Linked DNA regions of Cyanobium sp. PCC 7001. Each later gene encodes a partner of the first gene's protein in a complex. Links are inferred from orthologs where the notes say so. Each region holds a gene or a part of one and is shown in the gene's direction. Other genes may lie near its edges. The genes, in order: carA and carB.

Region 1 (13,895 bases):
GCTGGTAGCTGGGATCCTCCAGCGCGCCGCCGGCGTAACCCACGGCCGTGCTCACCACCCCCGGCAGGCGCCAGAACCCCTTCTCGGCCCCCCAGAAACAGCCGCAGCCGAACAGCACGTCGGACTGGGCGGCGGTGACGGGGGCATCGATGGGGGTTCCCAGCACAGCGTGGAGCCGCTCTCCCGACGCTGTCGCCGGCTTCTGGAACAGTCCGAACACCACAGTCACGCATCAGCCTTCACCCTAGGCAGCATGCCCCTGGCTTCTGGCGCCGGGAATCCCGACCGATCCGCCCGATCAGGGCTGTCAGAGCGGTGGCGTGCCGGTGTTCGGTTCCAGGGCGATGTGGTTGAGCAGCGTGGTGGTGAACGCGAACAGCAGGAAGGGCAGGGACAGCACCAGGATCAGACCCACGCCCACCAGGGCCACGATCGGCTTGCTGGCCCCCATCAACGCCAGGCCCGCGGCGAGGCTGGCGAAGATCACCAGCATCCAGATCAGGATCTGCCCGTAGATGTCTCCGAACGTGAGGGTGCAGCGCAGGTTGTAGGCCTGGGTCGAGACCCTGGGCTCCACGGTGGTGGCGGACGACATGGAAGGCTGCGGGGGAGGGGCCGGCGGCGGGCGCGATGATGGTCAGCTGCCGCTACCACTCAAGCCAGCGGCAGCTCCCCTGGCTCTGTTGCTCAACAACTGTTGAGACACGGTGGTGGACTCACGCCGATGCACAAGGCGCGCCGGGCACCAGCCGCCGCCCGCTCAGCCCGCCGTCCGCTCAGCCCGCCGCCCGCAGTTGTTCGGTGGCCTGCTCCCTGGCCCAGAGCCGCCGGTAGGTGCCTGGCATCGCCAGCAGCGTCTCGTGGTCGCCTTCCTGCACCAGACGCCCGGCCTCAAGCACCAGGATCCGATCGCAGGCGGCGGCCGCCGAGAGCTGGTGACTGATCATCAGGATGGTGCGGCCCGGCCTGGATCCTTCCTGCTGCTGGCCCTGGCTGCGGATGGTGCGCAGGATCTGGGCCGCGGTGGTGTTGTCCACGCTGGCCAGGGCGTCGTCGAGCACCAGCAGCGGGGCCTCCACCAGGAGGGCCCGGCCGAGGGCGGTGCGCTGCCGCTGGCCTCCGCTGAGGGTGATGCCGCGCTCCCCCACCAGGGTGCGGTAACCGTCCGGAAAGCCCTTGACGTCCGCTTCCAGCCGGGCCTCCCGCGCCGCCGTCTCGACGGCCTGCATGGGCGCATCCGGCTCGCCGTAGCGCAGGTTGTCGGCAAGGGTGGCCGTGAACAGGTAGCCCTCCTGGGGAACGAGCGCCACCTGGCCGCGAAGGTCCTCCAGGCTCAGCCGGGTGATGTCCACCCCGTCGAGCCAGAGCTCGTTCGGTGCCACGTCCACCATGCGGCCGATGGCCCGGGCCAGGGTGGTCTTGCCACAGCCCACCGGACCCACCACGGCCACCAGTTCACCGGGCTCGAGCCTGAAGCTCACATCCACCAGCGCGGGACGCGGAGCCTCCGGGTAGCGCACCGTCAGGCCCCGGGCCTCGAGGGCGCCCCTGCCCCGCTGCCGCAGAGGCTGGGGCTGGGCCGGGGAGGTGATCAGCGGCTGGCGCCGCAGCAGCTCCTCGATCCGCTCCAGGCTCACCTGGCCCGTCTGGAAGGTGTTGAGGGTGAAGCCGAGCAAGGCGGTGGGAAACACCAGCCGTTCCACGAACAGGATCAGGGCCACCAGATCGCCGATGGTGAGCCGGCCGCTCTCCAGCTGGCCGCTGCCCAGGGCCAGCAGCAGCAGCAGGCTGATCGAGGAGATGCCCTCCAGCAGCGGGAAGAGGGTGCTGCGGGTGCGAGCCAGTCCGAGGGCGGCATCGCGGTAGCGGCGGTTGCGCCCGGCGAAGGCCTCCTGCTCGGTGGCCTCCTGGCCGTAGATCTTGATGGCGCTGATGCCGGAGAGATCCTCCTGGATCAGGTCGCTGAGGCCCGCCAGCGCCTCCTGCTGGCGCCGCTGCTGCCGCATCATGCGGCCGCCGAACAGCCGCACCGTGATCAGCATCAGTGGGTAGAGCCCCACGGCCGCCAGGCTGAGCCAGGGATCGATCGACAGCATCGCCGGCAGGGTGAGGCTGTAGGCCAGGGCCGTGTTGGTGAGGCTGAGCACGGCGAAGCCCAGCAGCCGCCGCACGTTCTCCACGTCGCTGGTGGCGCGGCTGATCACCTCGCCGCTGCCGGCGGTCTGCACCCAGCCGGGTTCCTGCAGCAGCAGGTGATCGAAGATGGTCTGCTTGAGGTCGGCCTCCACCTGGCGACCCACGCCGAACACCAGCAGCCGCGACAGCAGCCGCACGGCACCCATCGCGGTGGCCAGGCCCATGATCAGGGCCGCCTGCAGCAGCACATCCCGCAGGGAGAAGCCGTCCTGGAGGTCGTCGATCACCCGCCGCACCAGCAGGGGGATGCTGACGCTCAGCAGGTTCACCACCACCAGCGCCGCGACGCCCAACAGCACCGTGCGCCGGTGGGGTCGCAGATAGCGTCGGATCAGATCGAGCCGGAAGGCGGCCACGCGGCCATCACGAACGTGGGCCCAACCTAGAGATTACGGCGGGCCGAACCGCCCCCATCCCACTGGCCCCTTCCGCACCCCTTCGCCGCCATCGTGCTCCATGCCCCCGTCTGCCCCATCCCAGCCCGGCGCCGATGGTGCGCCCCTCCAGAGCCATCCGCTCCAGGCCCAGGACCGGGCGGTGGTGGATCGGCTGCTGGCCGCCGACCCACCGACGGACGCCGATCTGGTGGATGCCGCGCGCCTGCTGATGCGTTACGAAGGATTTCCCGGCGCCCACGACATCCAGGACGATCTGGCCAAGACCCTGCGGTTCTGGCAGCTCGATCGCGACGCCCTCCACGCCCGCACCCGTGCCATCTGGGCTCAGGGCTACAGGCCCGCTCCCGCAGCCTCGGAAGCCGTGGGCTCAGGGTTCGACACCGCCTCCCAGGAGGGTTGAGCAAGCAGCTTGAACCGTCATGGCACGCCCATCGCCGTTGTCTTCTTAACGACGCAGCGCCCCGGTTCGGGTGATAGTGGAAGGGTCCCCATCACCCGGCCCGGCGTGCCTTGCACCCGGGCTTTTTTCTTGCCCGATTCTTGTCCCCATCCTTGCCCCTCCGGTGGTAACGGGGCCAGTGGCGGCAGTGTCTCCAGAGCAGAATGCCTGCCGCTGCTGCTTGCCTGCGCCGATGGCTTCCTCCACGCCGATGGCTCCCGCTCTGACCTGGCCGGCCCTGCTGGAGACCCTGCTGCAGGGGCGTGACCTGTCGGCGGCGGAGGCGGACGCGCTGATGCGGGGCTGGCTGGCGGAGGAGATTCCCCCGGTGCTCACCGGTGCCCTGCTGGCGGCCCTGCGGGCCAAGGGGGTGGGGGCCGAGGAGCTGGCCGCCATGGCGGCCGTGCTGCGTCAGGCCTGCGCCCTGGAGGCGACGGCCCTGCCCCCCATCGAGCTGGTGGACACCTGCGGCACCGGGGGTGACGGCGCCGACAGCTTCAACATCTCCACGGCGGTGGCCTTCGTGGCCGCAGCCTGCGGCGTGGCGGTGGCCAAGCACGGCAACCGCAGCGCCAGCGGCCGGGTCGGCTCCGCTGACGTGCTCGAGGCCCTGGGCGTTCATCTGCAGGCCCCCCAGGAGCAGGTGCTGGCGGCGCTGCCGGCAGCGGGGGTGACCTTTCTGTTCGCCCCGGGGTGGCATCCGGCGCTGGTGGGCCTGGCACCGCTGCGGCGCAGTCTGGGCGTGCGCACGGTGTTCAACCTGCTGGGCCCTCTGGTGAATCCGCTGCGGCCCGCCGCCCAGGTGCTGGGCGTGGCGCGGCCCGAGCTGCTGGACCCCATGGCCGGAGCCCTGGCCCGCCTCGGGTTGCGCCGTGCCGTGGTGGTGCATGGGGCCGGCGGCCTGGATGAGGCCTCCCTGGCTGGGGTGAACGCGCTGCGGCTGGTGGAGAACGGCCAGGTACGCCCGGACAGCCTGGACCCCGCCAGCCTCGGCATGGCGCCCGCTCCCGTGAGCGCACTGGCCGGAGGGGATCTGGCCACCAACCAGGCCATTCTCGAGGCGGTGCTGCAGGGCCGGGGCACCCAGCCGCAGCAGGATGTGGTGGCGCTCAACGCGGCCCTGGTGCTGTGGGCGGCCGGCGTGGTGGACAGTCCGGCCGAGGGTTGCGAGCCGGCCCGCCAGGCGATGGCGGATGGGACGGCCTGGGAGCGGCTGCTGGCCTTGAGGGAAGCCCTGGCACCGGCCTGAGGACGGCGGCGGTGTCCGCTCGGTGATCGTTCACACCGGCAGCCGCGTCGCCACGGGGGATGATCGACGCACGGCCTGCCGCGCGCCGGCACGCTCCGTCAGCTCCGTCTCCCTTCGTCAACGTGACTGCGTCCTCTCCAGCCGCTCTCCTGGTGCTCGCCGACGGCACCCTGCTGCGCGGTGAAGCCTTCGGTGCCATCGGCACGGCCATCGGCGAGGTGGTGTTCAACACGGGCATGACCGGTTATCAGGAGGTGATGACCGACCCGAGCTACTCCGGGCAGCTGGTCACCTTCACCTACCCCGAACTGGGCAACACGGGGGTGAACGCCGCCGACCAGGAGGCCGACCATCCCCACGTGCGGGGGGTGATCGCGCGCCAGCTGGCCCCTGTGGCCAGCAGCTGGCGGGCCGAGTCCGATCTCAGTGCATGGCTGCAGAGCCATGGCGTGGTGGGCATCCGCGGTGTGGACACCCGCGCCCTGGTACGCCACCTGCGGGAGGGCGGCGCCATCAACGGGGCGATCAGCAGCGACGGCACCAGCCCGCAGGAGCTGCTGAACCAGGTGGTGGCGGCCCCCTCGATGCAGGGGCTCGACCTGGCGTCCACCGTCACCACCCCTGAGCCCTACACCTGGGACCAGCCCTGCGTGGCCGCCTTCGACACCCGCATGCAGGTGAACCCCGAGCGTCCCTACCGGGTGGTGGCGATCGACTTCGGCATCAAGCGGGCCATCCTGGATCGCCTCGTGGCCCATGGCTGCGTGGTCACGGTGCTGCCGGCCACCGCCAGCCTCGAGCAGGTGCTGAGCCACGATCCCGAAGGGGTGTTCCTCTCCAACGGCCCCGGCGACCCGGCCGCGGTCACCACCGGCGTGGAGCTGGCGCGCGGGTTGCTGCAGCAACCGAACCTGCCCGTGTTCGGGATCTGCATGGGACACCAGATCCTGGCCCTCGCCCTCGGGGGACGGAGCTTCAAGCTGGGCTACGGCCACCGCGGCCTCAACCATCCCTGCGGCAGCCCTGGCCAGGTGGAGATCACCAGCCAGAACCACGGTTTCGCCATCGAGGCCGACTCCCTTCCAGCCGATCGGGTGGAGATCACCCACCTCAACCTCAACGACCGCACGGTGGCGGCCCTGGCGCTGCGCGACCAGCCCGTGTTCGGCATCCAATACCACCCGGAGGCCAGCCCCGGGCCTCACGACGCCGACCACCACTTCGCCCGTTTTGCGACGCTGATGGCCGAGCGCCGCGGCTGACCGGCCCCAGAAAGCCGCCTCAGTGGGCGCCTTTCTGCAGATGCCGGCCATCTCTCTACACTCCCCGCAGAACAGCCAAGGGGGCGGAGCCATCAACGACCTGCAGCGTCTGACGGTGTCACTGCGCGGCGGCTTCGAGCAGCAGGCCCGCTGCCAGCTCTTTCGGTTCACCGGGCAGCTGGATGCCTACTCCGACAAGCAGTTCGGAACCTTCATCGCCGAGCACCGCAGCCCCGGCCAGCCCCTGGTGGTGGATCTCAGCCACATCGACTTCATCGATTCCTCCGGCCTCGGTGCCCTGGTGCAGCTCGCCAAGCAGTGCAACGCCGACAAGCAGACCTTTCTGGTGGTGGGCAATGCCCGGGTGGTGCAGACCGTGAAATTGGTGCGGCTGGAGGACTACCTCCATCTCCAGCCCGATCTGGCCACCGCGCTTGACAGCCTCGCCGCCTGAGCCCGGCCGTGCGACAGCCGCCTGGCTGAGGGGGCTCCAGCCCCGGCGCCCCGCCGGTGAGCTGGGCGTGCTGCAGCTGGCCTGGCTGGGGGATGCGGTATGGGAGCTGCATCAACGGTTGAATCGCTGTCGTGAAGCCGCCCGGGCCCTGGATCTGCACCGTCAGGTGGTGGCCTCAGTGCGGGCCGACGCCCAGGCCCGCCAGCTCGAGCGCCTGGATCCCTGGCTCCAGAGCAGTGAGCGGGAGCTGGTGCGGCGGGCCCGCAACAGGGCTGGCAGGGGGCCGAGGGGAGGGGATCCGGCGGCCTACGCCAGGGCCACGGGCTTCGAGGCGTTGCTCGGCTGGTTGTTCCTCCACGATCCTGAGCGGCTGGTCGAGCTGCTAGATCACTTGGAGGACAACAATCCATAAGACCTGGCGACCATGAGCCCGCGATTCGAACGCCGTCCGGACAAACGGACGGGGACAGGGGGCCGTGGGGCCGCACGGCCAGGCCGTGACAATGCCTGGCAGGGGAAACGCGACCGCAGCCGCGAGGTGCGCCGCCCCGGCACCGGTCCGGACGCTGAGGGCGGCGCGGCGCGGCGGGGATCAGCCGGCGGTGGCTGGGAACGGGCCCGCCCGGCAACCCCCCGCAGCCAGGGGGAGCGGGGATCCTTCGTACGGCGCTCGCCCAGCCGCGCCAGCGGTGGAGGCCGGGACGGGCGCAGCCGTGATGGCGGCAGCCGTGAGTGGGGGGCGGGACCTGCCCGCCGGGATGCGCCCGCCAGGGGGCCGGCCCGGCGCTACGACGCTGCCCGTGGCGGCGGCACGGACCGCAGCGATGTCCCCGCTCGCCGCTACGGCAGCTCCGCGGCACCGATCCGTGAGGCCCGGGAGCCCGCCAACCAGCGCTCCATCGAGCCCGAGGCGGACCAGCACGGCCAGGACCAACCCGCCGACCTGATCTGGGGCCGCCATTCCGCCCAGGCGGCCCTGGAGAGCGGCCGACCGATCCACCGGATCTGGTGCACGGCCGAAATGCGCTTCAGCCCCCGCTTCCTGCAGCTGCTCCGTGAGGCCAAGAGTTCCGGCGTGCTGGTGGAGGAGGTCACCTGGGCGCGGCTGGGGCAGCTCACCGGCGGCGCCGTGCACCAGGGCATCGTGCTGCAGACCGCGGCCGCCGAGACGCTCGATCTGCCCAGCCTGATCGAGGGGTGCCGGGGCATCGGGGAGCCGCCGCTGCTGATGGCCCTCGATGGCATCACCGATCCCCACAACCTCGGTGCGATCGCCCGCAGTGCCGAGGCCCTCGGCGCCCATGGCCTGGTCCTCCCCCAGCGCCGGAGCGCCGGACTCACCGGCTCGGTGGCCAAGGTGGCTGCCGGAGCCCTGGAACACCTGCCGGTGGCCCGGGTGGTGAACCTCAACCGCGCGCTCGACAGCCTCAAGCAGGAGGGGTACCGCGTGATCGGGCTGGCCTCGGAGGGCAGCGTGAGCCTCGAGCAGGCCGATCTGGAGGGTCCTCTGGTGATCGTCACCGGCTCCGAGGCCGACGGGCTCGCCATGCTCACCCGCAAGCACTGCGACCAGTTGGTGAGCATTCCGCTGCGGGGTGCCACCCCCAGTCTCAATGCCTCGGTGGCCACGGCCCTGCTGCTCTACGAGGTGGCCCGCCGCGGCTGGATGAAGGGGCTGAAGGGAGGCCAGCCTGCACCCCGGCTGCAGCGGCCCCGCATGCCCGTGGCCGCCGCCAGCGAACCTGGGCCCGTGCCATCCCAGGCCGCTCAGGCCGGAGCTGATCGCCCCGAACCCGCTCAACCGGAAGCGGTTGACGCAGAGCCGCTGCACCACGGGGCCGCCCAGCCTGAAGGCCACCAGCTCGCCGGCCTTGACGCCAGCGTTCAGGCCTCCGGTCACGCCGAGCGGGCGGTCGCCTCGGCCACGGAGGCACCACCTGCCGCGGCACCACCTGCCGCGGCACCACCTGCCGCGGCAGCACCGGCAACGGAAGCTCCGGCTGGTGAAGCGGCGATCCCTGAAACGCCCCTGCCCGAGCCCGTTTCCGACGCCCCAGCCGGTCAGGTCCCTGACGCTGAACCCGCCCCGGCGCCCGAGGATCCATGGGGCGCCACCCGGGCTGCCGCGCTGAGCTTCGCCCGTGACGTGCAGTTGTGATCCCGGGCCCTGGCAGGGGCCGGTCACCCTGCACAATGGCCCTTGCCTGACCCCGCATCCATGAACCCCTTGCTCTGGCCTGTGCGCAGCTGCGCCAACGGTCTGGGTCTGGCCTGGTGGGCCCGGGTGCGCACGCAGTCGCCCGATGTCACCTACTGGTTCGGTCCCTTCGTGCGCCGCCGCACCCTCGAAGCCGAGCTGCCGGCCTTCGTCGAGGACCTGCGCGCCGAAGCCCCGGCTTCCCTTGAGGTGGAGCTGCTGCGCACCCGCCGCGGCGAGCCCCTCACCGAGCTGGGCTGATAGCGTCCAGAGCTGCTGGTGAACGGTTGGATGGGCATCGCCGAATGGCGTGAGCAGCTGGAGCGCGGCGAGGTGTCCGCCCGCGAGCTCACCGACCACCACCTGGCGCGGATCGACGCGGTGGACGGCAGTGTGAAGGCCTTCCTCACCGTCACGGCCGAGCGGGCCCGGGCCGACGCCGATCGGATCGATGCGGCCCGGGCGGCCGGTGAGCCCTTGTCGCCGCTGGCCGGCATTCCGCTCGCCATCAAGGACAACCTCTGCACCGCGGGGATCGCCACCACCTGCTCCAGCCGCATGCTGGAGAGCTTCGTGCCGCCCTACGAGTCCACCGTCACGGAGCGGCTGTGGCAGGCCGGCGCCGTGCTGCTCGGCAAGACCAATCTCGATGAGTTCGCCATGGGCAGCTCCACCGAGACCTCCGCCTTCGGGCCCAGCCACAACCCCTGGGACCCGGAGCGGGTGCCCGGCGGCAGCTCCGGGGGCAGTGCCGCAGCCGTGGCGGCCGGTGAATGCGTGGCCGCCCTCGGCTCCGACACGGGTGGCTCCATCCGTCAGCCGGCGGCCTTCTGCGGGGTGGTGGGTCTCAAGCCCACCTACGGCCGGGTGAGCCGCTACGGGCTGGTGGCCTTCGCCAGCTCTCTCGACCAGGTGGGCCCCTTCACGCGCAGCGTTGCGGACGCTGCCGAACTGCTGCAGGTGATCGCCGGGCCCGATCCGCGGGATTCCACCTGCCTGCGGTTGCCCGTGCCGGACTACCGCACCGCCCTGCGTCAGCCCGTGGCGGGCCTGCGGGTGGGCGTGGTGCGCGAGTGCCTCGAGGCGGAGGGTCTCCAGGCCGAGGTGAAGGCCTCCGTGCTGGCCGCTGCCAGCCAGCTCGAAGCCCTGGGCTGCGAGCTGGTGGACGTGAGCTGCCCGCGCTTCAACGACGGCATCGCCACCTACTACGTGATTGCGCCCTCGGAGGCGTCCGCCAACCTGGCCCGCTACGACGGGGTGAAGTACGGCCACCGCGCCGAGGGGGTGGAGAATCTGGCCGAGATGACGGCCCGAAGCCGTGCCGAAGGCTTCGGCGACGAGGTGCAGCGCCGCATCCTGATCGGCACCTATGCCCTCTCGGCGGGCTATGTGGACGCCTACTACAAGAAGGCCCAGCAGGTGCGCACCCTGATCCGCCGCGACTTCGACCGGGCCTTCGAGCAGGTGGACGTGCTGCTGACACCCACCTCGCCCACCACCGCCTTCGCCTTCGGGGCCCACACCGATGACCCGCTGGCCATGTACCTGGCCGACCTGCTCACCATTCCGGCGAACATGGCGGGGGTGCCGGCCATCAGTGTGCCCTGCGGCTTCGATCAGCGCGGCCTGCCGATCGGCGTGCAGTTCATCACCAACGTGCTGGAGGAGGGCAGGCTGCTGCAGGTGGCCCACCACTACGAGCTGGCGGCGCGGGTGATGGAGCGGCGGCCGGAGGCGGCGCTCGCCGTCTGAACCGTCGCCGCGGCGGCACCACATCTGGTGGAGGCGATCTACGCTGGCCGCTACAGGCGCCGCCCTCCTTGGCTTTCGTACCCCTCCACAACCACAGCGACTACAGCCTCCTGGACGGGGCCAGCCAGCTGCCGGCCATGGTGGAGCGGGCGGTGGAGCTGGGCATGCCCGCCCTGGCCCTCACCGACCACGGGGTGATGTATGGCGCCATCGAGCTGCTGAAACTCTGCTCGAAGGCCGGCATCAAGCCGATCATCGGCAACGAGATGTATGTGATCAACGGCGCGCTGGATGATCCCAATCCCCCCAAGAAGGAGCGCCGCTACCACCTGGTGGTGCTGGCCAAGAATGCGGTGGGTTACCGCAACCTGGTGAAGCTCACCAGCATCAGCCACCTGCGGGGCATGCGCGGTCGCGGCATCTTCGCCCGCGCCTGCATCGACAAGCAGCTGCTGCGCCAGCACAGCGAGGGGCTGATCGTGGCCACCGCCTGCCTCGGGGGTGAGATTCCCCAGGCGATCCTGCGCGGCCGCCCTGACGTGGCCCGGCAGGTGGCGGCCTGGTACCAGGAGGTGTTCGGCGACGACTTCTACCTGGAGATCCAGGATCACGGCGGCCTGGAGGATCGCATTGTCAACACCGAGATCGCCCGCATCGGTCAGGAGCTGGGCATCGAACTGATTGCCACCAACGACGCCCACTATCTGAGCGTGGGGGATGTGGAGGCCCACGACGCTCTGTTGTGTGTGCTCACCGGCAAGCTGATCAGCGATGAGAAGCGCCTGCGGTACACGGGCACCGAGTACATCAAGAGCGAGGCCGAGATGCTCGCTCTGTTTGCGGACCATCTCGAGCCGGATGTGATCCGTCGCGCGGTGGCCAACACGGCCCAGGTGGCCGAGAAGGTGGAGGACTACGACATCCTCGGCCGCTACCAGATGCCGCGCTTCCCCATTCCGGAGGGGCACACGGCCGTGAGCTACCTCAGTGCCGTGGCCGAGCAGGGCCTGCGGGATCGGCTGGAGCTGGCAGCGGAGGCGCCCTTCGAGCCTGCCTACGGCGAGCGGCTGCGCTTCGAGCTTGAAGTGATGGAGCAGATGGGGTTTCCCACCTACTTCCTGGTGGTGTGGGACTACATCCGCTTCGCCCGCGAGAACCGCATACCGGTCGGGCCTGGCCGGGGTTCCGCGGCAGGTTCCCTGGTGGCCTATGCCCTGGGCATCACCAACATCGATCCGGTGGTGCATGGCCTGCTGTTCGAGCGCTTCCTCAACCCCGAGCGCAAGTCGATGCCTGACATCGACACCGATTTCTGCATCGAACGGCGCGGGGAGGTGATCGATTACGTGACCCGGCGCTACGGCGAGGACAAGGTGGCCCAGATCATCACCTTCAACCGCATGACCTCGAAGGCGGTGCTCAAGGATGTGGCCCGGGTGCTCGACATCCCCTACGGCGATGCCGACCGTCTCGCCAAGCTCATCCCCGTGGTGCGGGGCAAGCCCGCCAAGCTCAAGGAGATGATCGGGCCGGAGTCGCCCGCTGCGGAGTTCCGCGAGAAATACGAAAAGGATCCCGATGTGCGCCGCTGGGTAGACATGGCCATGCGGATCGAGGGCACCAACAAAACCTTCGGCGTTCATGCCGCCGGTGTGGTGATCGCGGCCGACCCCCTTGATGAGCTCGTGCCGCTTCAGCGCAACAACGACGGCCAGGTGATCACCCAGTACTTCATGGAGGACGTGGAGTCGATGGGCCTTTTGAAGATGGATTTCCTGGGCCTCAAGAACCTCACCATGATCGATAAAACCCTCGATCTGGTGCAGCAGAGCACCGGTGAAACCGTCGACCCGGACAAACTTCCCCTCGACGATGCGGCCACGTACGGACTGCTGGCCCGGGGGGATCTGGAAGGCATCTTCCAGCTGGAATCCAGCGGCATGCGGCAGATCGTGCGGGATCTCAAGCCGTCATGCCTGGAGGACATTTCCTCGATTCTGGCCCTCTACCGTCCGGGGCCATTGGATGCGGGGCTGATCCCCAAGTTCATCAACCGCAAGCATGGCCGTGAGGCGATTGATTTCGCCCACGACAAACTCCAGCCGATCCTGAATGAAACCTACGGGATCATGGTGTACCAGGAGCAGATCATGAAGATCGCCCAGGATCTGGCGGGCTACTCCCTGGGCGAAGCCGATCTGCTGCGGCGGGCCATGGGCAAGAAGAAAAAGAGCGAGATGGAAAAGCACCAGACCATCTTCGTGGAGGGAGCCACCCGGCGGGGGGTGGACACGAAGGTGGCCGAGGCCCTGTTCGAGCAGATGGTGCTGTTCGCCGAATACTGTTTCAACAAGAGCCACTCCACGGCCTATGGCGCCGTGACCTTCCAGACCGCCTACCTCAAGGCCCACTACCCCGTGGCCTACATGGCGGCGCTGCTCACGGTGAATGCCGGAGCGTCGGACAAGGTGCAGCGCTACATCGCCAACTGCAATGCCATGGGTATCGAAGTGATGCCTCCCGATGTGAACGCATCGGGCATTGATTTCACCCCCGTCGGCGATCGCATCCTCTTCGGGCTCTCCGCCGTGCGCAATCTCGGCGACGGGGCCATCCGCCAGCTGATCGAGGTGCGCCAGGAGGATGGACCGTTCCGCTCCCTGGCGGATCTCTGCGATCGCATCCCCGGCCAGCAGCTGAACCGCCGGGCCCTCGAGGCCCTGATCCATTCCGGAGCCCTCGATGCCCTCGAGCCCAGCGGCAACCGCGCTCAGCTGATGGCCGACTTGGATCTGATCCTGGACTGGGCCAGCTCCCGCGCCCGCGACCGCGCCAGCGGCCAGGGCAACCTGTTCGACCTGATGGCCTCGAGTTCGGCCGCGGAGCCGGCCAGCGCTGGCGGTGCCGGCGGCGGCGATCTGAGCACGGCCCCCAAGGCGGCCCCGGTGAACGACTATCCCCCCACCGAGAAACTGCGGCTGGAGAAGGAGCTGGTGGGGTTCTACCTCTCGGATCACCCCCTCAAGCAGCTGGGGCGTCCGGTGCGGCTGCTGTCGCCGGTGGCCCTCGCCACCCTGGAGGAACAGCCGGACAAGGCCAAGGTGAGCGCCGTGGCGATGGTGCCGGAACTGCGCCAGGTGACCACGCGCAAGGGCGATCGCATGGCGGTGCTGCAGCTGGAGGATCTCACCGGCAGCTGCGAGGCGGTGGTCTTTCCCCGCGCCTACGCCCGCCTGGCCGACCACCTGATGGTGGATGCCCGCCTGCTGGTGTGGGGCTCCGTGGATCGCCGGGACGACCGGGTGCAGCTGATCGTGGATGACTGCCGCTCCATCGACGATCTGCAGCTGCTGATGGTGGAGCTGGAGGCGGAACAGGCCGCCGACATCGCCATTCAGCATCGCCTGCGGGAATGCCTGCAGCGCCATCGTCCTCCCCTGGATGACGTGGGGTTGCGGGTGCCTGTGGTGGCGCTGGTGCAGCAACGGCAGGAGACCCGCTTCGTGCGGCTCGGTCCGCAGTTCTGCGTGGCCGATGCCGCAGCGGCCCTCGACACCCTGGCAGCGGCGGATTTCCGTGCCCGGATCAGTGCCCCGCTGATGGCGGCCTGAGTGGCTGCTGGTCAGCAGGCCCGAACAGCGGCAGCGGCAGCAGCAGAGGCCGGGATCAGCGTCCGGAGCGCCTGGCTCGGAGCGACTCCCGCAGCCTGGAGATGTTGAGGCCCAGCTGCTCACCGCCCATCAGGCTGCCGGGCCTCTCTTCCCAGCTGGCGGAGAGCACGCCGTAGCTCAACCCCACCAGGCCGAGGAGAAAGCAGGCGCCGGACGCGGCCAGGGTGACACCCGGTGAGATGTCGGCGATCTGCCGGCTCACCAGGACGTAGCTGGCCACGAACACCCCCATGCCCATCAGGGTGGGGATGCCTGTGGCCACGGCGACACGGCGGGC
Region 2 (14,909 bases), 350 kb from region 1 along the record:
TCCAGATCGGGCTGGGCGCCGGCACCCAGGTGGGCGTAGAGCAGGGCCATCTGGGCCAGCTGCAGCTGCAGCGTGGGAGCGCCGCAGTCGTCGCGGGCCGCCACCAGTTCCGCGGCCGGCAGGCCCAGCAGCTCGGCCACCCGTTTGAGCACCTCCTGCTGCAGCGGATGCTCCAGCTGCAGGTAGCTCTCCAGGCTCCAGCCCATCCGCCGGCAGGTGGCCAGGAAGGCGGCGTGCTTGCCGGAGCAGTTGTGTTCCAGCGGGCTGCTGCCCAGCTCCGGAACCGGGCTCTGCAGCTGTTCGGCCTCCACTTCCGCGCCCCAGAGCAGCCGGAACGCCTCGCGGGCGTGGCGGGAGGTGCCGGCGTGGGAGGCACAGGCGATGGCCAGGCCCCGATCACCGCAGTTCACCTGGTCAGCCGTGCCGCTGGCCACGAACACCGAGGCCTGGAAGGGTTTGAGTGCCGAGCGCACGAAGCTCAGATGCTGGGGATCCCCGGCCCGCATCAGCACCCGTCCCCGCCCATCGCACACCACGGCGTGCACCCGGTGGCGCGATTCGACGATGCCGTTGCGCAGCAGCCGCACCTCCAGGGGCGGGATGCTGGAGCGGCCGCTACCGCCGAAGCTGGAGGATAGGGTCATGGGAGCCGGTCGGTCTGGCCGTGCTCACAGAGCCTGACAGAGGCTCGCCCCCACCAGCATCAGGGTGGCGGCCAGGCCGATGGCCTGCTGCAACCGCATCAGGATGGGGCGCACCTGGTGCTGGGCCACCAGCAGATCCTGCTGACGCCAGGCCAGGGGCTTCTCCCAGACCTGGCCGTCGTACCAGCCGGATTCCTCGTACTCCACCCGTTCGCTCACCAGCCGCTGGTGGATGGTGCTCCAGCCCAGCCACTGCCGCACCAGCAGCAGGGTGGGCAGGGCGATCCCCGCCACCGCGCCCGCCGCCACCATGCGGGCCGGGTCGTGGCGCAGCACCCAGCTGCCGCTCGCCACCACCAGGGTGATCGGCAGCACCGACAGCCAGCTCACCGCCAGCGGACGCAGCAGACCGGCAAGACTTTGGGCGGGCCAGGCGAAGAACCAGGAGCGGCTCAGTTCCTCGTACTGACGCAGCGGGCGCTGTTCGGCCGGCACCGGGCAGGGCCCCAGCAGCTCCATGGCGAACGTCAGACGGCGGGTGCGGATTCCGAGCCTAGGTAGGGCACCTGTTCGCCGTGGCCCCAGAAGGATTCGAGGTCGTAGTAGCTGCGCTCGGCCGGGGTGAGCACGTGCACGATCACTTCGCCGTAGTCGAGCAGCACCCAGCGGCCCTCGGCCTGGCCTTCCCGGCGCAGGGGCAGACGGCCCAGCTTCTCCTCGAGCTTGTCCTCCACCGAGCGGGCGATGGCGCGCACCTGCACGTCGGAGAGGCCGCTGCAGATCACGAACCAGTCGGCCAGCGATGACACCTCATCCACCCGGATCAGGCGGATGTCCACCGCCTTGCGGTCATCGCAGCCTTCGGCCACCAGTCGGGCCAGGGCCTCGGTCTGGGGGTCGCGGGGTGTGGCGGAGGGGTGCAGGGCCGGCTCAGCCATAGACGTTCTCGCTGGTGACCGACTGGCGGGAGCCCTGCTGCTGGGCCATCTCGGCGCGGGCCCGGCCGGCGCTCTTGCGCAGGGCTTCGAGGCGGTCTTCGTAGAAGGCGCGCTTCTTCTTCTTGCGGGTCTGCTCGGCGAGCTCCTTGAGCGCCCCGCCGAGGCTCTTGTAGGCGTTCGGCAAGGTGTAGCCGAAGCGGCAGGCCAGATCGATGGCCCGCTCGTCGGCGCTGATGGCGTCCTGCAGGCGCTTCTCGGAGTTGTTCTTCAGATAGAGGCGGTAACCCGCGAAGCCGGAGAGGCCGAGGGCCATCAGCAGCAGCAGGCCGTCCTGCACCCAGAGCTCACCGATGGCACCACCGAGGCCGATGGCCAGCGCGGCCATTTCCCAGCCGTCGCGGGGCACCGCATCGTTCTGGATGCGGCCCACCTCATGCCAGAAGAGGAGGTTGCGATGATCCAGGGCCAGCGCATCCCATTTCTCCAGATCGAGCTGGATCTCGATCTCATCCCGACCGATCTCCTCGATGGTGATGAGCGGGGGTTCCACCGACGCCGCGGCTTCCACGAACACCCAGCTCTGCATTTCGGGAGGCAGCAGCCCCTTCAGGCGCTGGAGTTCGCTCATCGACGGGATCAAAGGAGGTGGTCCACCACCCTAGCCACCGCCGGCGGTGAGGCCCCGTTGCCCCTGAACGTTTCGTGCCGCGGGGGCATGAGACGCTGGACCGGTTTGGCCGCTGCCCACGCCCATGCCCCGCCGCACGGACCTCAAACGGATTTTGCTGCTGGGGTCGGGCCCCATCGTGATCGGCCAGGCCTGCGAGTTCGACTACTCCGGCACCCAGGCCTGCAAGGCCCTGCGGGCCGAGGGGTACGAGGTGGTGCTGGTGAACAGCAACCCCGCCTCGATCATGACCGATCCGGACATGGCGGATCGCACCTACATCGAGCCGCTCACCCCCGAGGTGGTGGCGCGGGTGATCGCGATCGAGAAGCCCGATGCGCTGCTGCCCACCATGGGCGGACAGACCGCCCTCAACCTGGCGGTGACCCTGGCGGAGAACGGCACCCTGGCTGAGTTCGGGGTGGAGCTGATCGGGGCCGACCTCGAGGCCATCCGCAAGGCCGAAGACCGCCAGCTGTTCAAGCAGGCGATGGAGAAGATCGGGGTGGCGGTGTGTCCCTCGGGCATCGCCAACAACCTCGAGGAGGCCGAGGCGGTGGGCGATGCCATCGGCAGTTACCCGCGCATCATCCGGCCGGCCTTCACCCTCGGCGGCAGTGGCGGCGGCATCGCCTACAACCCCGAGGAGTTCCGCGCCTTCTGCAAGAGCGGTCTGGAGGCCAGCCCCGTCTCCCAGATCCTGATCGAACAGTCGCTGCTGGGCTGGAAGGAGTTCGAGCTGGAGGTGATGCGCGACACCGCCGACAACGTGGTGATCGTGTGCTCGATCGAGAATCTCGACCCGATGGGGGTGCACACCGGCGACTCGATCACGGTGGCGCCGGCCCAGACCCTCACCGACCGGGAATACCAGCGGCTGCGGGACCAGTCGATCGCCATCATCCGCGAGATCGGCGTGGACACCGGCGGCAGCAACATCCAGTTCGCCATCAACCCCGCCAACGGCGATGTGGTGGTGATCGAGATGAACCCGCGCGTCTCGCGCAGCTCGGCCCTGGCCAGCAAGGCCACCGGCTTCCCGATCGCCAAGCTGGCGGCCCGCCTGGCGGTGGGCTACACCCTCGACGAGATCATCAACGACATCACCGGCGCCACCCCGGCCTGCTTCGAGCCCACGATCGACTACGTGGTCACGAAGATTCCCCGCTTCGCCTTCGAGAAGTTCCAGGGCAGCCCGGCGGTGCTCACCACTTCGATGAAGTCGGTGGGCGAGGCGATGGCCATCGGCCGCAGTTTCGAGGAATCCTTCCAGAAGGCGCTGCGCTCGCTCGAAACCGGCCATGCCGGCTGGGGCTGCGACCGGCCCGACCCCAGCCCGGATGCCGCCGCCCTCTGCAGCGCCCTGCGCACGCCAACGCCGGAGCGCATCTTCGCCGTGCGCACCGCCATGGTGGCGGGGCTGAGCGATGCCGAGATCCACCGCCTCAGCGCCATCGATCCCTGGTTCCTGGCCAAGCTGCGCGGCATCGTGACCGCCGAGCAGGCCCTGCTGCGGGGCCGCAGCCTCGAGGAGCTGGATGGCGAGGCCCTGCTGCGGCTCAAGCAGCTGGGCTTCTCCGATCCCCAGATCGCCTGGGCCACCGGCAGCGACCAGCTGGCCGTGCGCCGCCGGCGTCAGGCGCTGGGGGTGAACGCGGTGTTCAAGACCGTGGACACCTGCGCCGCCGAGTTCGCCTCCCAGACGCCGTACCACTACTCCACCTACGAGCGTCCGCTCGAGCGCATCGGTGCCGATGGGGTGGTGGCGGTGGTGCCGCCCGAGAACGAGGTGACGCCGGAGAGCCGCCGCAAGGTGATGATCCTGGGCGGGGGCCCCAACCGCATCGGCCAGGGCATCGAGTTCGACTACTGCTGCTGCCATGCCTCCTTCGCCCTGCAGGAGGAGGGGTTCGCCACCGTGATGGTGAACAGCAACCCGGAAACGGTGTCCACCGACTACGACACCTCCGACCGGCTCTATTTCGAGCCCCTCACCCTCGAGGACGTGCTCAACGTGATCGAGGCGGAGAAACCCGCCGGAGTGATCGTGCAGTTCGGCGGCCAGACGCCGCTCAAGCTGGCCCTGCCGTTGCTGCGCTGGCTCGATTCGGCCGAGGGGCAGGCCACCGGCACCCGCATCTGGGGCACCTCGCCCCAGTCGATCGACACCGCCGAAGACCGCGAACAGTTCGAGGCGATCCTGCGCCGGCTGGACATCCGCCAGCCCCGCAACGGCCTGGCCCGCAGCGAGGAGGAGGCCCTGGCCGTGGCCGAGCGGGTGGGCTACCCGGTGGTGGTGCGCCCCAGCTACGTGCTGGGGGGGCGGGCCATGGAGGTGGTGTTCAACGTGCAGGAGCTGAAGCGCTACATGGCCGAGGCCGTGAACGTGGAGCCCGACCATCCGGTGCTGATCGACCAGTACCTCGAGAACGCGGTGGAGGTGGATGTGGATGCCCTCTGCGATGCCACCGGCACGGTGCTGATCGGCGGGGTGATGGAGCACATCGAGCCGGCGGGCATCCACTCCGGCGATTCCGCCTGCTGCCTGCCCACCGTGAGCCTGGGGGAGGCGGGCCTGGCCACGATCCGGGCCTGGAGCAAGGCCCTGGCCCTGGCCCTGGACGTGCGCGGCCTGATCAACCTGCAGTTCGCCGTGCAGCGCACCGCCGAGGGGGAGGAGCGGGTGTTCATCATCGAGGCCAACCCCCGGGCCTCCCGCACGGTGCCGTTCGTGGCCAAGGCCACCGGCGTGCCCCTGGCCAAGGTGGCCAGCCGGCTGATGGCCGGGCGCACGCTCGCGGATCTGGGGCTGCGCACCGAACCGGTGCCGCCCCTGCAGACCGTGAAGGAGGCCGTGCTGCCCTTCAAGCGCTTCCCCGGCTCCGACACCGTGCTCGGCCCGGAGATGCGCAGCACCGGGGAGGTGATGGGCATCGCGCCGGCCTTCGGCATGGCCTACGCCAAGGCCGAGCAGGGGGCGGGCGAGAGCCTGCCCACGGCCGGCCGTGCCTTCCTCTCCACCCACGACCGCGACAAGCAGGGGCTGGTGCCGGTGGCCCGGGGCCTGGCGGAGCTGGGCTTCGAGCTGATCGCCACCGCCGGCACGGCGGCGGTGCTGGCCGAGCAGGGTCTGCAGGTGGAGCCGATCCTGAAGGTGCATGAAGGGCGCCCCAACATCGAGGATGCGATCCGCTCCGGCCTCATCCAGCTGGTGGTGAACACCCCGATCGGTCGCCAGGCCGCCTTCGACGACACCTACCTGCGCCGGGCGGCCCTCGACTACGCCGTGCCCACCCTCACCACCCTGGCCGGGGCGCGGGCTGCGGTGGAGGCGATCCGCGCCCTGCAGGACCATCACCTGCAGGTGACGGCGCTGCAGGACATCCACCCGGCGCCGGCCGCCCAGCCTCCGGTGCCCGCTGGGTAGCGTTGGGGCCCCTGCGCCCCTTCCCTTGACCGCCACCCTCTCCAGTCCGATCCAGGCCGGCAGCGACTGCACCGCCGCCTTCAGAGCCGCCTACGAGAACCGCTACACCTGGGAGCCTGGTTTCGGCGGTTACCGGGGCCGCTGCGTGCTCGAGCAGGACGGCCGTGTGGTGGAAGGAACCTTCCAGGTGGGTGCCGATCTGAAGGCCAGTGTGGAGGGGATCGAGGCCGAGGCCGATCAGAAACTGCTGGCCGGCCAGCTGTGGGAGGTGGCCATTCACCGGGTGCGCCGCAGTTTCGAGCAGACCCACGGCGCCAACACCTTCACCGCCGGCGACACCGATGCGGTGGGCACGGAGGTGATCGTGGGCGGCAAGAACGCCGGTGACCGCTACCGCATCAAGGACAACGTGGTGACGATGGTGCACCGCCACATCCACGGCACCGTGGTGACGATCTTCACCGAGTCGGTGACCGACACCGGCGCCGGCTACCTCAGCCGCTGCTACACGAGCCAGTACGCCGATCCGGCCAGCGGCGAGGCCCGCGGCGGCCGCAGCCATTTCACCGACACCTTCGTGCCCCTGGGTGGCAGCGGTCCCTGGGTGCTGAGTGAGCGGGTGGTGGCGGTGGAGGCCCACGGCGACACGCCGGCCAGCCGCCAGGTGTTCCGTTTCGAAGACCTCCAGCCCCTGGGGTAGGGCTGGCCGAAGCGGGCGCCCCATGACACCATCGCGGCAATCTGCCGAGGCCCCGTGGACGTGCTCTCCCAAATCAGCGGTGTGGTCTGGGGGCCGGCCACGCTCTGGCTGATCGGTCTCACGGGCCTCTACCTGATGCTGGGGCTGCGGTTCATGCCGCTGCTGCGCATCGGTTTCGGCTTCCGCCAGGCGATCGCCTCGATCCGCTCCTCCAAGGGGGAGGGGGATGTCTCGGCTTTCGAGTCGCTCACCACGGCCCTGGCCGCCACCATCGGCACAGGCAACGTGGCCGGCGTCGCGGGTGCCATCGCCGTCGGTGGCCCCGGCGCGGTGTTCTGGATGTGGGTGATCGCCTTCGTGGGGATGGCCACCAAGTACGCCGAGTCGCTGCTTGCCGTGCACTACCGCGAGGTGGACGATCTTGGCGAGCACGTGGGCGGGCCCATGTACTTCATCCGCAACGGGCTCGGTCCCCGCTGGGCCTGGCTGGGGGTGCTGTTCGCCCTGTTCGGCACCCTGGCGGGCTTCGGCATCGGCAACGGTGTGCAGGCCCACGAGATGGCCAAGGCGCTGCAGGAATCCCTGGGGATTCCGACGTTGGCCACGGGCGTGGTGATGGCCGTGCTGGCCTACCTGGTGCTCATCGGCGGCATCGAGCGGATCGGCAAGGTGGCCGAAGTGGTGGTGCCCCTGATGGCGGCCGTGTACGTGGTGGGCTCCGTGGTCATCCTGCTGCTCCACATCGACAAGATCCCCGGCGCCTTCGGGGTGATCTTCGGCAATGCCTTCAGCGGCCAGGCCGCCGCCGGTGGTGCCCTGGGCACGGTGATCCAGAAGGGCATCGCCCGCGGCATCTTCTCCAACGAGGCGGGCCTTGGCACCGCTCCGATCGCCCAGGCGGCTGCCAAACCCGGGGATCCGGTGCTGCAGGGCAGTGTGGCCATGCTGGGCACCTTCATCGACACCCTGGTGATCTGCACGATGACCGCCCTGGTAATCGTGGCCAGTGGCCTCTATGACAGCGGGGCCCAGGGGGTGACCCTCACCATGGCCGCCTTCGACTGGGGCCTCCCGGGCGGCAAGTGGTTGGTGACCTTCGCCACGGTGTTCTTCACCGCCACCACGATCCTCGGCTGGGGCTACTACAGCGAGCGCTGCCTGGAATTCCTGGTGGGCACCGGCGGCATCAAGCCCTTCCGCTACGTGTGGGTGGCGGTGGTGGTGCTGGGTTCGGTGGCCAGCTTCGAGGCCATCTGGACCATCGCCGACATCCTCAACGGCCTGATGGCCATCCCCAACCTGATCGGCCTGCTGCTGCTCTCGGGCACCGTGTTCCGGCTGACCCGGGCCTACCGGTTCGACCCGGCCGAGTGAGGGTTCGGCCGGGTCGGGACCGACCTCAGCCCATGGGGGCGATGCCCTCCAGCTTCCCTTTGAGCTGGCTGGCCAGGGCCTGACGGCCCACCACCAGCACTTTGAGGGTGTCTTCGTGCATGCGGAGCTGGGTATCGGCCACCTGCATGGCCCGCACCAGCTCCTTCACTTCCGGCGGCAGGGCGTTGAGGTCGTAGCGCTGGCCTTCGAAGGTGAGGGTGGGCGGCGTGTTGGCGGAGTCGGTCACGAATGGAGCGTGGCGCAGGAACGGCCACACGGTAGGGGGAGGACAGCCCGGCGCAAACGGGCCGGCATCCAGGGCATTGGATGGAACAACGCCTTCGGTGCCGGACGGAACGGTATTGGATGGAACAAATACTCACCGCTGCCGTGAAGATTCGGGGGTGGTTTCCGTGATGTTGCATCGAGCTTAACCCCAGTATTACGAAGTTCTGTTGAGATACGGAGGAAATACGGAAGAGACTCTGGAGGCATCGTTGTGCCTTTGCGTGTTCATTTCTGAATGGTTTCTGAGTGTCTCTCCTACGGGGCGCCTCTCCTTCCGGTGAGCTGACGGGATCGGCTTCCTCCGCTTGAGTGGGGCAAAACTCTTCTCTGGCAGGCGATCTGGGATGAGTTCTGCTTGCTGCAGTCCCGACTGTCCCAGGGCGATTCAGGCAATCTTCAGGACATCACGTGGTGTATCGGGGGGGATGACGCCTTGTCATGGCCTTGGTCAGGGTGAAAGCACCCGTACTGCGTCCTTCAACGCGGCCTAATCCCATGCTGATCACCAAAGAGGATCTGCTGTTCATCCTCGAGCAGATCCAGGTAGCGGAAACCCACTCCTCTGAGACCCAAGCCGATCATGTGGTGGCGGCTGAAGCTGGTGTCGTCCTCGATTCCGAGGACAGTGCCGCCACGTTGGCCTCCCTGATCCCGGGCCAGACCGAAACCCCCACAGGCCTGCGTACCGTCAGCGGCACCCTCAACAACCTCACCCCGGGGCGCACCACCTTCGGTGCGGCCGATGTGGGCTTCTCGCCCTCGTCCAGCCTGCTCGCCTCGCTCACGCCGGATTTCGGAACCGGCACTCCGGGACCAGGACCCTTCCCCGGGGGGCCCGACTACACGATCACGGCCGATCCGACGACCTGGAACGTCAACGACGTGGAGCCCCGCTGGATCTCCAACATCATCGCCGATTCCAGCACCAGCAACCCGGCGGCGGTGGCGGCGGCGGCCACCCAGAACAGCCTGCTCGAGGCGCCGGTGCCGATGCCCGGCCAGAACGTGAACGCCTTTGGCGTGCCGCTCGGAGATGACGGTCAGGAACTCGGCATCGAGAACTTCGGTGGCGGCGACACCATCGAGATCCGCAACGTCGCCCCGCTGCCGATCAACGCCCCCTACAACTCCTGGCTCACCCTGTTCGGCCAGGGGTTTGACCACGGCCTGGATTTCATCAACAAGGGTGGTAACGGGAATGTGTTCATCCCGCTCGATCCCAGCGACTCCCTGTTCGACGCGGGGGCTGATGGGATACCGGGAACGGCCGACGATGGGCCCAACTTCATGGTCGTCACGCGTGCCACGCGTGACTTCGCCAATGGGGGAGCCACCCAGAACGTGACCACGCCCTGGATCGACATGAACCAGGCGTATGGGTCCCATGCGTCGTACCAGGTGTTCCTGCGGGATTACACCGTGAACAGCACCTTCGGCAGCGATGGCGATCCAGGGTTTAGCCCGATCTCCGGCCTGCAGCTGAACCAGGAGTTCGGTGCTGTGATCTCCACCGGCAACATGCTCGCCAGCACCCGAACGGGCAGCGGCCTGCCCACCTGGGCAGACATCAAGGCCAACGCCGAATCGATGTTGGGCTTTGTGCTCACGGACGACTTCGTTCTGAGTTCCCCCCTGCTGGCCACCGATGACTACGGCCGCTTCATTCCTGGGGCGAGTGGCCTGCCTCAGGTGGTGGTGGAAACCGCACCGGGTGTGTTCACCCTGGTGGAGGGCAACCTCACCACTCCGGTGGATCTCAGTGCTATTCCGGGCGGTGGAACCGTGGTGCGCACGGGTCACGCCTTCCTGCTGGATATCGCCCACCCCGCCAACCCCACATTCAATCCGGACGGAACGGTCGATCCGACGTCCTATGACCCGGCGCTGCTGAATGAACACTTCATCGCCGGTGATGGGCGTGTCAATGAGAACCAGGGTCTCACCGCCTTCCATACGATCTTCCACAACGAGCACGATCGTCTTGTTGCCGACTACAAGCGCATTGCCCTTGAAGCCGCTGCATCCGGCGACCTGAGCTTCATCAATGCGTGGCTGCGTCCCGGTAGGCAGCTTGCCTCAGGTGATCCGGTTCCCGGCGTTGACTCCGATGCCTGGGATGGCGAGCGCCTGTTTCAGGCAGCCCGCTTCATGGTGGAGATGCAGTACCAGCATGGGGTGTTTGAAGAGTTCGGCCGCTTCATCGACCCGAATATCGCCCTGGATTCAGGGTTCAATGTGACCCTGAACCCTGCCATCACGGCGGAGTTTGCCCACGCGGTGTACCGCTTCGGTCACTCGATGCTCACCGAATCGGTGGATCGGTTTGGGATTGACCCGGTGACGGGTGACTGGAGCAACAACTCCGAAAGCCTGATTGCGGCCTTCCTGAACCCGGTTGGTTTCCTCCAGTCGCTTGACGCTGTTGGCACGACTCAGGATCTCACTCCTGAGGAGGCTGCGGCGGAGGTGCTGCGAGGCATGACCCGTCAGCAAGGCAATGACATCGATGAGTTTGTCACCCCTGCACTGCGCAACAACCTGGTTGGGCTTCCGCTTGACCTCGCCACGATCAACATCGCCAGGGGGAATGAGCTCGGGCTACCCAAACTCAATGCGGCAAGGGCTGAATTCTTCTCCCTCACCGGTGGCAACCCCTCGCTGACCCCGTACAGCAACTGGAACGATTTCCGCAGCCATCTCAAGCACGACGCTTCGATCTACAACTTCGTGGCGGCCTACGGAACGCACCCCACGATTACCTCGGCCACCACAGTCGAGGCGAAGCGTGCCGCAGCCATGGATCTGGTGGATTACGTCCACCCCGATGGGCCGGCCTTCATGAACGCCCAGGGTGGCTTTGCTGGACAACGTGCTGGCCTCGACAATGTCCATCTCTGGATCGGCGGCCTGGCGGAGGCGCCTGAGGCGGGTGTCACGATGCTCGGCACCACGTTCGCCTTTGTGTTCGAACAGCAGTTGCAGGCCTTGCAGAATGCAGATCGCCTGTACTACCTGCGGCGTCTGAACGGCAACCTTCTCACCCAGATTGAGAACAACACCTTCGCGGCGATGGCGGAACGCGCGCTGGGAGGTGCGATCACAAGCCTGCCGGGCCACATCTTCTCGCTTCCCACTTACACCCTCGAGGTGGATGCGGCCACCCAGCACACCAACCTCGGCCTCGACGGCAAGGCCGACCCCGTGGGTGGTGCTGTGTCCTCCAATCTCCAGGAGGTCTATCGCACCAGCCAGGGGGATCCCAATCACTCGACAATCAGCCAGATTGGCTTCAATGTCGCCAACGTGCTCCGCTACAACGGCCTGGGCCATGTGGTGCTCGGCGGCGGCGCCGAAGCGGATCTGCTTCAGGCCGGCAGCGGCAACGACACGGTGTATGGCCGCGGTGGCAACGATGTGATCTTCTCCGGCCAAGGGGATGACCAGGTCTGGGGTGGCGAGGGCAACGACTTCATCTCGGACAACTTCGGCCTGAACTTCCTGCGGGGTGAGGCAGGCCACGACATCGTGCTGAGTGGATCTGGTGCAGGCCTTTCCTTCGGTGGCACGGGCAACGACTGGTTGGCGGCCCCACTGGGTGGCATCGGCAACGAGATGTTCGGGGAAACCGGGAACGACTTCATCCTGGCCAGTGATGCAGGTGGTGCCGGCAATGGCGGGGATGGCGACGACTGGTTCGAGGGCACGTTCTCCGGACCTGACAAATTTGTGCTCGACGACGGCGTGGGTGCTCTGCTTGGTGCCAGTGGTCTGGGCCGCCCGGGCCAGGCCAAGGGCAATGACGTGTCGATGTCGAAGGATGGCGACGACTTCATTGACGGCGACTTCGGCAACGACGTCTTCGTGGAGGGCTCCGGTGTTGACACCTACAACGGCGGTGCCGGCTTCGACTGGGTGAGCGGCGCTCGCAATGGCACGGATCCCGATCCACTTGTTGCTCCCCTCTCCGGTGCGGATGTGCACGGTCTGGGCATCGACCTGCTGGGTCTCGCGGCAGGAGGCATCGGCAACCAGTTTGCGGATGCCACCGATGGCCTGGTGGAAGCCCTGGCGGGTTCCAACCTGAACGACATCCTGATGGGTGACGACAATCTGGATCTGGTGGGCGGCAACGTCTTCCAGGATCTGAACCAGGACGGCGTCTTGAATGGCCTGGACTTCGTTCTGGATTCTGAACTCGTCGCCCGGGGGCTCAAGGTTGATGTCAATGGCCCTGCTGGGATTCCTGATGGAGTGATCAACCAGTTCGACAGCGGTGTGAGCTTTGACTGGAATGGGGATGGTGTTGTCGATGTGGCCGATCTGCTGCCGGTGGTTGTCAACACGAACTTCGACCCAACCGGGGCTATCCCAGGCAATCCTCTGATCGGAATTCCCCTTGCAGGTGTGTTCCAGGATACAGCTGCCGACAGTCGTCTGTTCAACCTGCCTTTGGATCAAGGCGGTATTGCTGGCCTGTTTGCTGATAACGTTCTTCCAGGGAACGACTTCCTGCAACTGATTCCCACGGCCCTGATCGAGAACACGGCGATCAACACCCGGATTCCCGATGTCACGATTCCTGCAGAAGCTCTCTTCGCTGCCGATATCTTCCTGGATCCTCCCGGAGTGATCACTGACGCGAATGGGGACGGCGTCACCAATGACGAAGACCAGTACTTCAATGCCGGCAATCTTCTGATCGGTGGTGGTGGTGCCGACATCCTCTTCGGCAAGGCTGGCAACGATGTGCTCGACGGCGATGCCTGGCTGAACACCCAGATCGTCTGGACCGCTCCTGCGGGCCATGCCTCGGGTCTGCCAGCTGGCACCCAGATCCGCTTTGCGGACATGGCCGAGATCAATCGGCACCAGCTGATCACTACGAACACGATCTCTCCTGGTGATCTGTCCATCGTCAAGGAATTGGCCTCCACCGTTTCGGCAGGCGATGTCGCCAGCTTCATCGGCAGCCCGGATGAATTCCTCTTTGAGGGCTGGCGGCGCCTTTACGTCAACGATGCTGGTGTGCCGATTGACGCTGACGGCTTGACTGCTGCAGACGTTGGCTTCGCTGGCGAGATTGACTACATCACCGATCCCTTCCTGGGGGTGCCGATCGGCTTCCCTGAGGATCCGAATCGTCCTGGGCAGCCTTTGTTCCTGGAGAGGGGGCTGGACGGCGTCTCCCTGAGCCTTTTTGACCTCGGGGCTGATGGGATCGCCGGGACCGCAGACGACATCTTCTTCGACCCCGGCCTTGATCCGGTGAGCCTGGCTGATGACGTCCCGGTGGGTACGACCTTCATCGGTGCCGATGGCCTGGCCCGTGCCTTCCCGCGTACCGCGCTGTTCGGTGCCGATGGTGTTCAGATCGAGTACAACTTTGATCCCACCACGCTTCTGTTCACTGGCGTGAGCGGTCTCACCACGACCAGCTTTACTGACGTGGGTTTCCCCTTCCCGGAAGGCGATGATCTCACCGGGGACACCCGCGGTGCTGGCGATGGATTCTTCTCCGTTCTCCATCACCCAACCGTGGCTCAGGCAGCGGATCCCTCCCGCGTGGCCCTTGTCGGTGGGGTGGCGCCGGAGCAGGGCATGGACTTCGTGCGCAACATTGAACTGCTTCGCTTCTTCACACCGAATGTTCTCGATCCGAGCCTGGTTGATGCGGCTGGCAATGCTGATCCGCTGTTCGTTCAGGACGGAGGCAGTTTCTTCGACATCGACACCATTGCCCTCCTGACGCAATTCCAGACCCCTGGTGTCGCGGTTGGAGACAGTGGCGCCGCCAACCTGGCTCAATTGCTGTCAAGCCGGAACTTCAATGCCGGCTTCGCGGCCACCGGTCCCCAGGCACCGGGTGCGGGCATCCCCAACGCGGTGCTCACCCTGGCCAACGACACCGGTGGATCCGGCAGCGACCTGCTCACCAGTGATGCCACCGTCCTGCTGAACGGGCGCGCCACTGGACAGCGCTATGAGATCTCGCCCACGGGCAATCCCATCAGCAACGACTGGGAGGAGCTCATTCCCACCGGTATCCCCGGTATCGGTGAGGTCATCCTCGAATCGGACCTGCGCACGCGCCTGCCTCTGGTGCAAGGTGCCAACACGGTGCACGTCCGGGTGGCCACCATCCCCTCCACGGACCCCCTCGCACCCCGCGATCCCTCCCAGCTGGGGGCTCCCACCAGCTTCACCTTCAACCTGGATGAGGTGAACCCGGATGCGCCGCTTCAGGTGGTGGGATCAGCTGGTGGCAACGACATCTTTACGGGCATCGAGCCCGGCGCCGTGCTCCAGTATTCGGTGGATGGCGTGGCGAACTGGGGCACCACCCCCTTCCCCACCGGCACCAACTACTTCGTCCGTCAGACCGACCTGGCGGGGAACGTGTCGACCACCCGCTCCGTGGTGGGCTCGCTGCCTGTGGCTCCTCCAATGGCTCCTCCAATGGCGCCTCCCGCTGCGCCCCTGCCACCCAGCACACCTCCGGGACCGGTTCCAGTCGAAACGGCGGGGAACGCCACGCTGCTGCCGAACAACCAGTTCGTCGCCAACAGCAAGCCGAACAAGGTGCGCACGATCAAAAAGCTCAACAAGTTCATGAAGAGGGGTACGGCCCTCGGCATTGAGCAGGTGAAGAAGGGCAAGTTCGACACCGTGTTCGTGAAGGGCGGCAAGAAAACCAAGTACGGCCTGGCCCATCTCAACAAGAACGGCAAGCGCCTCAAAGGTGAGATGGACAAGATCACCGGAAACCACAAGCGGATGGGCAAGTGGGAGAACAAGTTCGGCCAGGACTTCAACGGTGACGGTGTGATCGGCAAGCTCTCCAAGCAGATGCGCAAGGATGCTTTGCTCAGCA

What was found.
Region 2: the proteins of carA (region 1) and carB are in contact, whole or in part, in a solved structure (PDB 1KEE), measured with the Escherichia coli proteins. The link is inferred for Cyanobium sp. PCC 7001 from one-to-one orthologs.

The regions. Positions count from the first base shown.
Region 1 is NZ_DS990556.1:657,271-671,165, reverse strand. The notes cover bases 3,567-6,489. They hold carA (glutamine-hydrolyzing carbamoyl-phosphate synthase small subunit), read left to right. Parts: upstream 3,567-4,434; coding sequence 4,435-5,544; downstream 5,545-6,489. Other genes in these bases: rlmB (23S rRNA (guanosine(2251)-2'-O)-methyltransferase RlmB), read left to right, coding at 6,423-6,489; CPCC7001_RS03230 (ribonuclease III domain-containing protein), read left to right, coding at 6,024-6,410; CPCC7001_RS03235 (STAS domain-containing protein), read left to right, coding at 5,585-5,998; trpD (anthranilate phosphoribosyltransferase), read left to right, coding at 3,567-4,282. Outside these bases: peptide-methionine (S)-S-oxide reductase MsrA, read right to left, coding at 1-223; CPCC7001_RS03260 (hypothetical protein), read right to left, coding at 308-595; CPCC7001_RS03255 (ABC transporter ATP-binding protein), read right to left, coding at 777-2,552; CPCC7001_RS03250 (DUF3288 family protein), read left to right, coding at 2,653-2,994; more of trpD, read left to right, coding at 3,245-3,566; more of rlmB, read left to right, coding at 6,490-8,156; CPCC7001_RS03220 (DUF1816 domain-containing protein), read left to right, coding at 8,217-8,456; Asp-tRNA(Asn)/Glu-tRNA(Gln) amidotransferase subunit GatA, read left to right, coding at 8,487-9,947; CPCC7001_RS03210 (DNA polymerase III subunit alpha), read left to right, coding at 10,016-13,558; CPCC7001_RS03205 (PAM68 family protein), read right to left, coding at 13,614-13,895. UniProt on the Escherichia coli protein: Small subunit of the glutamine-dependent carbamoyl phosphate synthetase (CPSase).
Region 2 is NZ_DS990556.1:1,004,229-1,019,137, reverse strand. The notes cover bases 1,940-5,876. They hold carB (carbamoyl-phosphate synthase large subunit), read left to right. Parts: upstream 1,940-2,334; coding sequence 2,335-5,676; downstream 5,677-5,876. Other genes in these bases: CPCC7001_RS04915 (DUF3386 domain-containing protein), read left to right, coding at 5,702-5,876; CPCC7001_RS04925 (DUF3318 domain-containing protein), read right to left, coding at 1,940-2,210. In the rest of the region: CPCC7001_RS04940 (asparaginase), read right to left, coding at 1-644; CPCC7001_RS04935 (CGLD27 family protein), read right to left, coding at 669-1,163; rsfS (ribosome silencing factor), read right to left, coding at 1,172-1,582; more of CPCC7001_RS04925, read right to left, coding at 1,575-1,939; more of CPCC7001_RS04915, read left to right, coding at 5,877-6,376; CPCC7001_RS04910 (sodium:alanine symporter family protein), read left to right, coding at 6,431-7,750; CPCC7001_RS04905 (DUF6447 family protein), read right to left, coding at 7,776-7,997; CPCC7001_RS13990 (peroxidase family protein), read left to right, coding at 8,981-14,909. UniProt on the Escherichia coli protein: Large subunit of the glutamine-dependent carbamoyl phosphate synthetase (CPSase).